DNA from 3 places in the Methylobacterium sp. ap11 genome. Region 3 is predicted to be linked to each of the others. Evidence: riboswitches for the same ligand, from Rfam matches in the RefSeq annotation. Region 3 holds a riboswitch; each other region holds the start of a gene.

Region 1 (3,254 bases), on a different contig from region 3:
GCCGCACATCGAGCAGAAATGCGCAACCTTGTGGGCGTCTTTCGGCAGGGTTTCGTCGTGGTAGGCCCGGGCGGTGTCGGGATCCAGCGAGAGGTTGAACTGGTCCTCCCAGCGGAAGTCGAACCGGGCCCGCGACAGGGCGTCGTCCCGGACCTGCGCGGCCGGGTGGCCCTTGGCGAGGTCGGCGGCATGCGCGGCGATCTTGTAGGTGACGACGCCGGTCTTCACGTCGTCGCGGTTGGGCAGGCCGAGATGCTCCTTGGGGGTCACGTAGCAGAGCATCGCGGTGCCGAACCAGCCGATCATCGCCGCGCCGATCCCCGAGGTGATGTGGTCGTAGCCGGGCGCCACGTCGGTGGTCAGCGGGCCGAGCGTGTAGAACGGCGCCTCGCCGCACTCGGCGAGCTGCTTGTCCATATTGACCTTGATCTTGTGCATCGGGACGTGGCCGGGGCCCTCGATCATCACCTGGCAGCCCTTGCCCCAGGCGACCTTGGTGAGCTCGCCGAGCGTCTCCAGTTCGGCGAACTGCGCCGCGTCGTTGGCATCCGCGATCGAGCCCGGGCGCAGCCCGTCGCCGAGCGAGAACGACACGTCGTACTCCCGGCAGATGTCGCAGATCTCCTCGAAGCGCTCGTAGAGGAACGATTCCCGGTGCCCGGCGAGGCACCAGCGCGCCATGATCGAGCCGCCGCGCGAGACGATGCCGGTGACGCGCCGCGCGGTGAGCGGCACGTGGGCGAGGCGCACGCCGGCATGGATGGTGAAGTAGTCCACCCCCTGCTCGGCCTGCTCGATCAGGGTGTCCTTGAACACCTCCCAGTCGAGCTTGAGCGGATCGCCGCCGACCTTCTCCAGCGCCTGGTAGATCGGCACCGTGCCGATCGGCACCGGAGCGTTGCGCAGGATCCAGCCGCGGATGTTGTGGATGTTGCGGCCGGTCGAGAGGTCCATGACGGTGTCGGCGCCCCAGCGGATCGCCCACACCATCTTCTCGACCTCCTCGGCGGCCGAGGAGGTCACCGCCGAGTTGCCGATGTTGGCGTTGATCTTGACGAGGAAGTTGCGGCCGATCGCCATCGGCTCGACCTCGGTGTGGTTGATGTTGGCCGGGATGATCGCCCGCCCGCGCGCCACCTCGTCGCGCACGAATTCGGGGGTGATGAAGGGCGGGATCGCGGCCCCGAAGCTCTCGCCGTCGGCGATCTTGTCCTCTGCCTGGGCCAGCATCGCCTCGCGGCACAGGTTCTCGCGGTGGGCGACGTAGATCATCTCCTCGGTGACGATCCCGGCCCGGGCGAACTCGTACTGCGTGACGAGCTGGCCGGGCGCCCCGCGCCGCACGGTGCGGGCGGCCGGGCACGGCGCCACCAGCCGGTCCTTGGCCACGAAGCCGTTATCCTCGGGCTTGACCGCCCGGGGCGCCACCGCCCCGTAGCCGCGGGCGGCGAGCCAGCCGGCGCGGATCTCGGGCAGCCCGGCGGAGAGGTCGATGCGCGCGTCGGTCTCGGTATAGGGGCCGGAGGGATCGTAGACCCGCACCGGGGCCTCGCCCGGGTCCGTCAGGGCGATCTCGCGGTAGGGCACGCGCAGGTCGGGGCGCCCGCGCGGGGCCGCATAGGCCTTCACCGAGCCGGTGACCGGCCCGGTGGTGACGGTCTTCGGAAGATCCTTGGGAAGATCTTTGGGGGGAAGATTGTGGGCGGGGATCGGTGCGTTCATGGATCTCTCCCTGGGAGACGATCCGGCCTCGAGGCGCGAGGACGCACGGGTCACGTCGGTCATGGCAGGTTCCCGTCCCTCCGCCGGTACGAACCGGATCAGGTTCAAGGGTCAGGACGCGCGCTCGTCCAATCTCAGCCCCCGTTGGCGGGGCTCCCCTCGGTAACGGGATCAATCTCCCGCCGGGTGTGAGGTTTGTCAATCGCCGGTCCGGGGGGTTCTGCCGCAAGGGACGGCATGGAGTCCGAGAACTGCGGCATCGGTGCTCCCGCGACATGACCCGCGCGACCTTGCGCCCCGCCCGCCCGGCGACCCAGATACGGACGATCCACCCCCGCCCTTGCAGAGGAGCAGGCCTTGGGACGCCGAGAGCGGCGCTGGAACGACGACGACCCCTCGACCCATGGCCCGGCAACCCGCCCGGCGGTGATCTGCCCGCTCTGCGAGCGGCCGATCCCGTCCGGCGCCCGCCAGAGCCGCCACCACCTGACGCCGAAGCTGAAGGGCGGCACCCACGGCGAGACCGTGCAACTGCACCAGATCTGCCACTCGGCGATCCATGCCCGGCACAGCGAGGCGGAGCTGGCGCGGCGGCTCAGCGACGTCGAGAGCCTGCGGGCCGAGCCGGAGATCGCCCGCTTCCTGGCCTGGGTGCGGACGAAGCCCGACGACTTCCACGCCGCGACGCGGATGACCCGGACGCGCCGGGAGACGAAGCGCAGCGTTCGGTAGCGGAGGGCTCGCCGCGGCCGATCAGGGTAAATCCCGTCTTTCGCATTTGGGCGCGATTCGCGGGATCGGGCCCGATCCGATCTTTACGTCTCCCTGGCAGCCTTCCGGCCGAACCTCCGGAGACGCCCGATGTCCGTCCGCCCCAACACCGAACCCGCCCTCTCGGTCCGGCCGGACGATCCGGTGCGCCCGCGCGCCGGGGCCGCACCGGGCACCGGGCGCCTCGCCTGGGTCGACGTCGCCAAGGGCATCTGCATCATCCTCGTCGTGATGATGCACTCCACCCTCGGGGTCGGCGAGGCGATGGGCGGCGAGGGCTTCATGCACCACGTCGTGGAGTTCGCCAAGCCGTTCCGGATCCCGGACTTCTTCCTGCTCTCCGGCCTGTTCGTCGGCCGTGTCGTCGACCGCGACTGGCGCCTCTTCGCCGACCGGCGCATCGTCCACTTCGCGTATTTCTACCTGCTGTGGATGGTGCTCCAGTCCGCGGTGAAGTACGGCCAGATCACCGACGGCGCCGGGCCCGGCGCGTTCCTGGCCCACCTCGCCCACGGCCTGATCGAGCCCTACTCGACCCTGTGGTTCATCTACCTGCTGGCGGTGTTCTCGGTCGTCGTCAAGCTCCTGCGCCGGCTGCCCTGGCCGGTGCTGCTGATCGGCGCGGCGCTTCTCCAGCTCGCCCCGGTCCATACCGGCTCGACCCTGATCGACGAGTTCTGCGACCGGCTGGTCTACTTCGTCGCCGGCTACCTGTTCGCCGCCCGGATCTTCGCCCTGGCCGACTGGGTGCGGGCGCGCTC
Region 2 (3,254 bases), on a different contig from region 3:
CCTGAGGTGCGGGCGATCGAAGATCGCTGAGCCTCGAAGGAGGGCTCCAGAAGCCGCTGCGATCCCTGGAGCCCTCCTTCGAGGTCAGTCCATCTCTGATGGACTGACACCTCAGGATGAGGTCGAGAGTGGGGGAAGGAGAAAGCGTCCGTGATGCTGCGCGACCCCATTGAACGATCTGACAACCACTACCCACCCTGCATGGCGCGCACGATCTCGACGCGGTCGCCCTCGCCGAGCGGCGTCTCGGCCCAGGCGCGCTGGCGCACCACGGCGCCGTTGAGGGCGATGGCGAAGCCCTGGGGGCCGGGCAGATCGAGGTCGGCGGTCTCCTCGCGCCACAGGGCGTCGAGGGTGGCGGCCGCGCTGTCGCGGGGCTCGCCGTTGACGAGGATCTTCATGGGGTCTCGCGGGAGGACGGGGTGAAGCGGGCAAGGCCGAAGGGCGCGGCGACCGGCAGCGTCTCGCCGCGCAGGACCAGGGCGGCGACCGCCTCGGCGGTGACGGGGGCGAGCAGGTAGCCGTTGCGGTGATGGCCGGCGGCGAGCACGAGGCCCGGCCGCGCCTCGCCGAGAATCGGGGCGTCGTCGTCGGAGGTCGGGCGAAAGCCGCTCCAGACGCCGACCACCCGCATCTCCTCGACGCCCGGGAGGGCGCGCCGGGCGCCCTCCAGCAGGGCGTAGAGCCCGCCGGCGGTGAGGTGGGGGTCGAAGCCGGTCTCCTCCACGGTGGCGCCGACGATCAGCGTGCCGTCGGCCTTCGGCGCCATGTGGACCTGCTCGGTCCAGACGACGTGGGAGAGGTGGCCGCTGCGCGGCGTCATCTGCAGCGCCACCGACTGGCCCTTAAGCGGGCGCACCGGCAGGGCGAGATCGGGGATCAGCCCCCCCTCCCCGGCCCAGGCCCCGGAGGCCAGCACCGTGGTGCCGGCCCGCAGCGCGCCGGCCGAGGTCTCGATGCCGGTGACGCGCCCGCCCTCGCGGGTGAGCGCCGTGACGGTCGTCTCCTCGACGAGCCACCCGCCGGCCGCCCGCAGCGCCTGGCGCAGGGCCGCCATCACCCGGGCGGGGTCGACCTGGTGGTCGTCGGGGCAGAAGAGGCCGGCGGTGACGGTGGGGCGCAGGCCCGGCTCGCGGGCGCGCACCGCAGGGCCCGACAGCCACTCGGCGTTAAGCCCGTCGCGCCGCTGCAGTTCGTGGCGGAAACGCAGGCGCTCGACCTCGTCGCGGCCGAGCGCGATCACGAGCGTGCCCTCGCGGCGGTAATCGATGGTGAGACCGGATTCGGCCTCCAGCTCGTCGCGAAACGGGTGCCAGAGGCGCTGGCTCTCGACGCAGAGCGGCGACAAGCCCTCGCCGCCGGGCTCGTGCTCGGCGGCCGCCGCCAGCATGCCGGTGGCGGCAAGGCTCGCCCCGTCCCCGGCTCTGCCGCGCTCGATCACCGCGACGGCGAGGCCCGCGCGGGCGAGCCGCCACGCGACCGAGAGCCCGATCAGCCCGGCGCCGATCACCGCGACATCGGCGCGCTCCGGCAGGCGGTCGGTCCCCGGGGATGTGGCCGGCCCGCTCCGCCGTCCGATCGTCTGCGCCCTGGTCGCGTGCACCCTCGTCTCCACGGTGGCCCGAAGAGAGTTGGACAGCGCCCGGTGGCCGGATGATGCGCGGGGCCTGAGACGGCCTGTCCAATCCCTACGCCGGTATGAGCCGGATCAGGTTCGAAGGATTTCCGCGCCGACCGAGGCCGAAGGGCCTGCAGTCCAGCGGTGTCTCAGCCCCTTGCCGGGGATCTCCCTGGAACGGCCGGAATTTGGCGAGCGGGAGCCGGTTCGTCAACCGCCTGCGACCGCCCGCCGTGCCGGGCGGCGCGAAATCGGCAGCCCTTCAATCAGCAACCCTTGCCGGGCCGGTAGATCGCCATCTCCTCGGCGATGCCGTCGAGGGGATGGGTGCCGAGCAGCTCGGGATCGCCCCACAGGAAGTCGACGAAGGGCTTCGACATCAGGAGCGGCTCGGACAGGATCTTGTTGAGCTTGGCGAGCCGGCTCGCCAGATTCACGTCGCGGCCGATGACGGTGAAATCGAGCCGGGCGCCGGAGCCGACATTGCCGTAGGCCGCCTCGCCGTGGTGGAGCGCGATGCCGATCTCGATGCGGGTGGGAAAGCGCCCGGCGCGGTTGGCCTCCTCGACGCGACGCAGCGCGGCCTGCGCGGCCGAGAGCGCGCCCTGCGCCGCGCCGCCGAGGTCGTCGCCGCTCTCGCGGAAGATCGCGAGGAGCCCGTCGCCCATGTATTTCAAGACCTCGCCGCCCTCGCTCTCGATCGGCGGCACCAGGCAGTCGAAATAGGTGTTGAGCAATTCCACCGAGGCCTCGGGCGTGAGCGCGTCGGTGAGGTGGGTGTAGCCGCGCATGTCGGCGAACAGGATCGCCGAGCGGATCCGCTCGACCTGGCCGCGGCGGATGAAGCCGGCGAGGATCGCCTGGTGCGGCCCGTCGCCGACATAGACCCGCAGCACGTGGTCGAGCCGGGCGTTGAGGCCGCGCATCTCCATCACGGCCGACAGGGTCGGCACGATGAAGCGCAGGATGGCGAGGTCGTCGTCGCGAAAGCCGCGGGGATCGCGGGTCGCGAAGGTGACGCCGTTCCTGGTGCCGTTGGTGAAGAACAGCGGCACGGTGATGTAGTGGGTGTAGCCCGCGCCTTTAAGCTCCGGGACGATGCTGAACCGGTCGTCGGGCGTCTCGCGTAGATCGAGGATCAGCCACTGCCCGGTGGCGTAGACATGCGCGAACGGGCTGCGCGAGAGCGCCTTCTCGGTCGCCTCGCCGTGGGGAAAGAGGCGGAAGCTGACGCCGTCCTCCCGGGTCCAGAACCGGCCTACGCCGGAATAGTCCGAGTGCAGGGCGTCGATGGCGGTGGTCGCCCGGTCGACCGGCACGCCGAGGTCGTTCAACCGCTCGGCCATGCCGGCCAGGAGATCGCCGGATTCCGGCAGCCGCGCGCCCTCGCTGAGCAGCCAGTCGCGCAGGGCCACGCATTCGCGAAACAGGCCGATCGGAATGTCGCTCGCCTCCGACCCGTCCGCCGCGGCCGTGGGCGTCGGAGCGGAGTTGAGGCGAGGCTGGTCGTGCATGGCTCTGACATGGGCTTCGCCGTGCGGAACGGCAAGGCTTGGAAGGGGGGATCGAATGGGCCGGCCGGCCGTTCCGGCATGGCCGGGTGGAACCTTGGCGGTCGGGCCCGGATCTGGTAGCG
Region 3 (3,254 bases):
CGGTGACGACCGGCAGCAGCGCCTCGGCCTTGCGGCGCGAGGGGTGGGTGCGGTCGAGGAGGCAGGCGCTCGCCCGGTCGATCGCCGCGACGATGCGGGCGGTCTCCATGCCCCGCAGGGTATCCTGTGCGCGGGCCCGGATATGGGCGCAGAGCGACCGGGCCCGGGTCTCGTCGAGCACCGGCAGGGCGACCGCGACCGTCTCGCCCCAGGCCCGGTGCACGACGACCCGCCGGCCGGCCATGCCGGCGAACGGCCCCGGCAGGTAGCCGGCCTCCTCGACCGCGCTCATCCCGCAATCGCTCATGCCTTCGTCGTTCATCCTTGCGCGGCGGCCAGGAACTCGGCCACCGCGACCGAGCAGCCGCGGGAGGCCGAGCCCTCGACCCGGCCGAGCAGCCGGAAGCCGCCCGGCACGATCACCCCGGCATCCTCGGTCAGGATCGCCGAGACCGAGTTGAAATGGGCGAGGTCGTGGTGGACCAGCACGCCGGTCTCGCCCTCGGGCAGGTCCCGGCCGGTCAGCGGATCGACGACGCGACTGCGGATCCAGTGCGGGCCGGACTTCACCGGCGGGCAGACCGCGTTGCCGTCGTCGTAGAACTGGGTGCTCAGCTCGGTCATGCCGTACATGTTGAGGCAGGCCTCGCGGGGCACTCCGAAGGTCCGCGAGAGTCCGTCGTAGAAGGCGTCGGGCTCGATCTCCCGCGACTGGCCCTTGAAGCCGCCTGTGTCGAACAGGAAGCTGCCGGGCGGCAGGGCGATGCGGCGGCCCTGCGCCGCGAGGGCGTCCATCACCGGCACGAAGGCGTAGGTCGCGCCGAGCAGCGCATAGGGCTCGCCCGAGGCCTCCGCCTCCGCGAGCGCCGCCAGCAGCCCGTCGAGGTCGAGCCCGCCGGGGCCGACGAAGACCGCGCTGTCTGGCGTCCCGAAACGCGCCTTGGCCAGGGCCAGGTAGTGGGCGAGCGACGAGTTCGGGAGCGTCGCCTCGTCGGGAAACAGCAGGCCCATGCGGATCGTGTCGCGCCCACGCATCACCCGGGCGGCGAAGCCCGCGAGCATCGAGCGGTCGTAGACCGCGAGCGTCGGGTGGTAGCTGCGGCCGCGCCCGCTGCCGGTGGTGCCGCTCGTCATGAACACCCGCTCGGCCTCGTCGGCCGGGCAGCAGCTCAGGGTGAGGTCCTTGAACGCCTTGATCGGGACCGCCGGGATGTCGCGCCAGCGCCGCACGCTGAGCGGCGTGCGCCCGCGCGCCTGGGCGAAGCGGCGATAGGGGGCGTTGTGCGCGTACTGGTGGGCGAAGAGCCGCAGCGCCATCGCCTCGAACTCCGCCTCGTCCGCCCCCGGCCGACCGATGAAGTCGACCAGGGCCTCGACGATCTCCGCTTGCGACATCACGGCCACCTCGCGCCCCATCGTGGGCGTCGGCCGTGCCGGGCGTGAGATCCTGCGCGAAAAGACGGCTGGCGGCAGCGCCCTCGTGGCGGCGCCATGGCGGCCGTGCCGGTCCCGCATCCCTCCGCCGGCATGACCCGGATCAGGTTCATAGGGTCACCGCGGCGCCCGGACGGGTCCGGGCCGGCGGAATCTCAGCCTCCTCGCGAGGCTCCCCTGGGAAGGCCGGACAGTGGGGGGCGGGGGGGCGGGTGTCAAGGCGAGGCCTTACGGCCGCGCCAGCCCCTCGGCGAGGCGCCGGAAGGCGTCGAGGGCCTTGGCCAGGGTCGCCTCCGGGGCGTCCGACGCCGCGACCCAGAGGGCGGCGTGGAGCGAGGCGCCGTTGAGGAGGCGCGCCGCCGCCTCCGGGTCGACGGGGGGGATCGCGCCGCCGGCGACGAGCGCCCGGATGCGGCGCGTCGTCTCGGTGAGGCACGCATTCTGGCTCGGCCAGGTCGAGGGATCGCCCAGCACCGCCGGCCCGTCGAGGAGCACGATGCGCTGGATCTCCGGCTCCAGCGCCATCTCGATATAGGCCCGGTACTCGTCGAGGAGGCCCTGCCACGGGGTCTGCGCCCGCTCGCCGACGACGGCCAGGCGCGCCGCCATCTCGGCGTCGATCCGGTCGATGACCGCCTGGAGCAGGCCCTTCTTGTCGCCGAAATTGTGATAGAGCGCGCCGCGCGTCAGCCCGGCCGCGGCGGTCAGGTCGTCCATCGAGGACGCGGCGAAGCCCCTCGCCGCGAAAGCCTGCCGGGCGGCCTCGATCAGCCTGGCCCGCGTCTCCTCCATCATCTGCGCGCGTCGTCCCGCCACCCGATCCGCCTCCATCGGCATACGCCGCGCATGTCATTTGGCATACGTCGCGTATGTGAATTGACATACGGCGCGTATCCATGCTCAATCGCATACGGCCCGTATATCAAATCGCGGTCCGGAGGAGCAATCCATGGCGCAGACCCGTTCGACCCGCGACGCGATCGTCCCGCCCGGCCGGCAGGCGCTCTACGACAAGCACCGCTACTCGGCGGCGATCCGCTCCGGCGACTTGCTGTTCGTCTCCGGCCAGGTCGGCAGCCGCGAGGACGGCTCGCCCGAGCCGGATTTCGAGGCCCAGGTCGCCCGTGCCTTCGCGCGGCTCGACGCCGTGCTGGAGGCGGCAGGCTGCACCTTCGACGACGTGGTCGACGTCACGACCTTCCACACCGACCCGGAGGCGCAGTTCGACGCGGTGATGCGGGTGCGCGACCGGGTGATCGGCGCGCCGCCCTACCCGAACTGGACCGCCGTCGGGGTGACGTGGCTCGCGGGCTTCGCCTTCGAGATCAAGGCGATCGCGCGGATTCCGGCGCGCGGCTGAGGCCCGGAAGGTCGGGGGCCTCGCGCATCGCCGTCCGGCCGCGCTCCAGGATGCGGACGGGATCGCCGAAATGGGCGTCCATCTCCGCCTCGGTCTCGTCCGGGTGTCCGTCGCCGATGAAGCGGGCGAGGCGCTCGTGCTCCTCGATGAGCGCGCGGTTCTGGCGATAGCCCGCCATCATGAGCCGCAGACAGAGGCGGGTCTCGGCCTGGAGCGTGTTGTAACCGCGCGACAAACGCTCGCTCCGGGCCTCCTCGACGATGCGCCGGTGGTAATGCAGGTCGAGGTCGGCGATCTCGGCCCAGTCGCCGCTGCCGAGGAGAACGGCCATCCGGTCGGTCAGCCCCATCAGCTCGTCCGCGAGGGCGATGCGGCGCGGATCGGCCATCACCCGCCGGATCGCCGCGATCTCGAGGGATTTGCGGGTGAAGTAGATGTCGACGATGTCGTCGTCGGCGAG

What was found. Region 3 has a riboswitch for thiamine pyrophosphate ahead of BMX97_RS19020 (LuxE/PaaK family acyltransferase). Riboswitches for the same ligand answer to the same signal wherever they lie in the genome.
Region 1: linked by a shared signal. The riboswitch ahead of thiC (phosphomethylpyrimidine synthase ThiC) and the one ahead of BMX97_RS19020 (LuxE/PaaK family acyltransferase) in region 3 are both predicted to bind thiamine pyrophosphate.
Region 2: linked by a shared signal. The riboswitch ahead of thiO (glycine oxidase ThiO) and the one ahead of BMX97_RS19020 (LuxE/PaaK family acyltransferase) in region 3 are both predicted to bind thiamine pyrophosphate.

What each region holds. Positions count from the first base shown of each region.
Region 1 is NZ_FOEB01000008.1:133,498-136,751, reverse strand. It holds gene thiC (phosphomethylpyrimidine synthase ThiC) at 1-1,722, opposite strand, end outside; TPP riboswitch at 1,781-1,892, opposite strand; gene BMX97_RS14045 (HNH endonuclease family protein) at 2,080-2,454, shown strand; gene BMX97_RS14040 (acyltransferase family protein) at 2,584-3,254, shown strand, end outside.
Region 2 is NZ_FOEB01000002.1:366,960-370,213, reverse strand. It holds gene thiS (sulfur carrier protein ThiS) at 189-401, opposite strand; gene thiO (glycine oxidase ThiO) at 398-1,579, opposite strand; TPP riboswitch at 1,668-1,801, opposite strand; gene BMX97_RS04135 (adenylate/guanylate cyclase domain-containing protein) at 1,885-3,132, opposite strand.
Region 3 is NZ_FOEB01000013.1:24,040-27,293, forward strand. It holds gene BMX97_RS19015 (acyl-CoA reductase) at 1-307, opposite strand, end outside; gene BMX97_RS19020 (LuxE/PaaK family acyltransferase) at 319-1,395, opposite strand; TPP riboswitch at 1,513-1,615, opposite strand; gene BMX97_RS19025 (TetR/AcrR family transcriptional regulator) at 1,663-2,229, opposite strand; gene BMX97_RS19030 (RidA family protein) at 2,384-2,794, shown strand; gene BMX97_RS19035 (GntR family transcriptional regulator) at 2,760-3,254, opposite strand, start outside.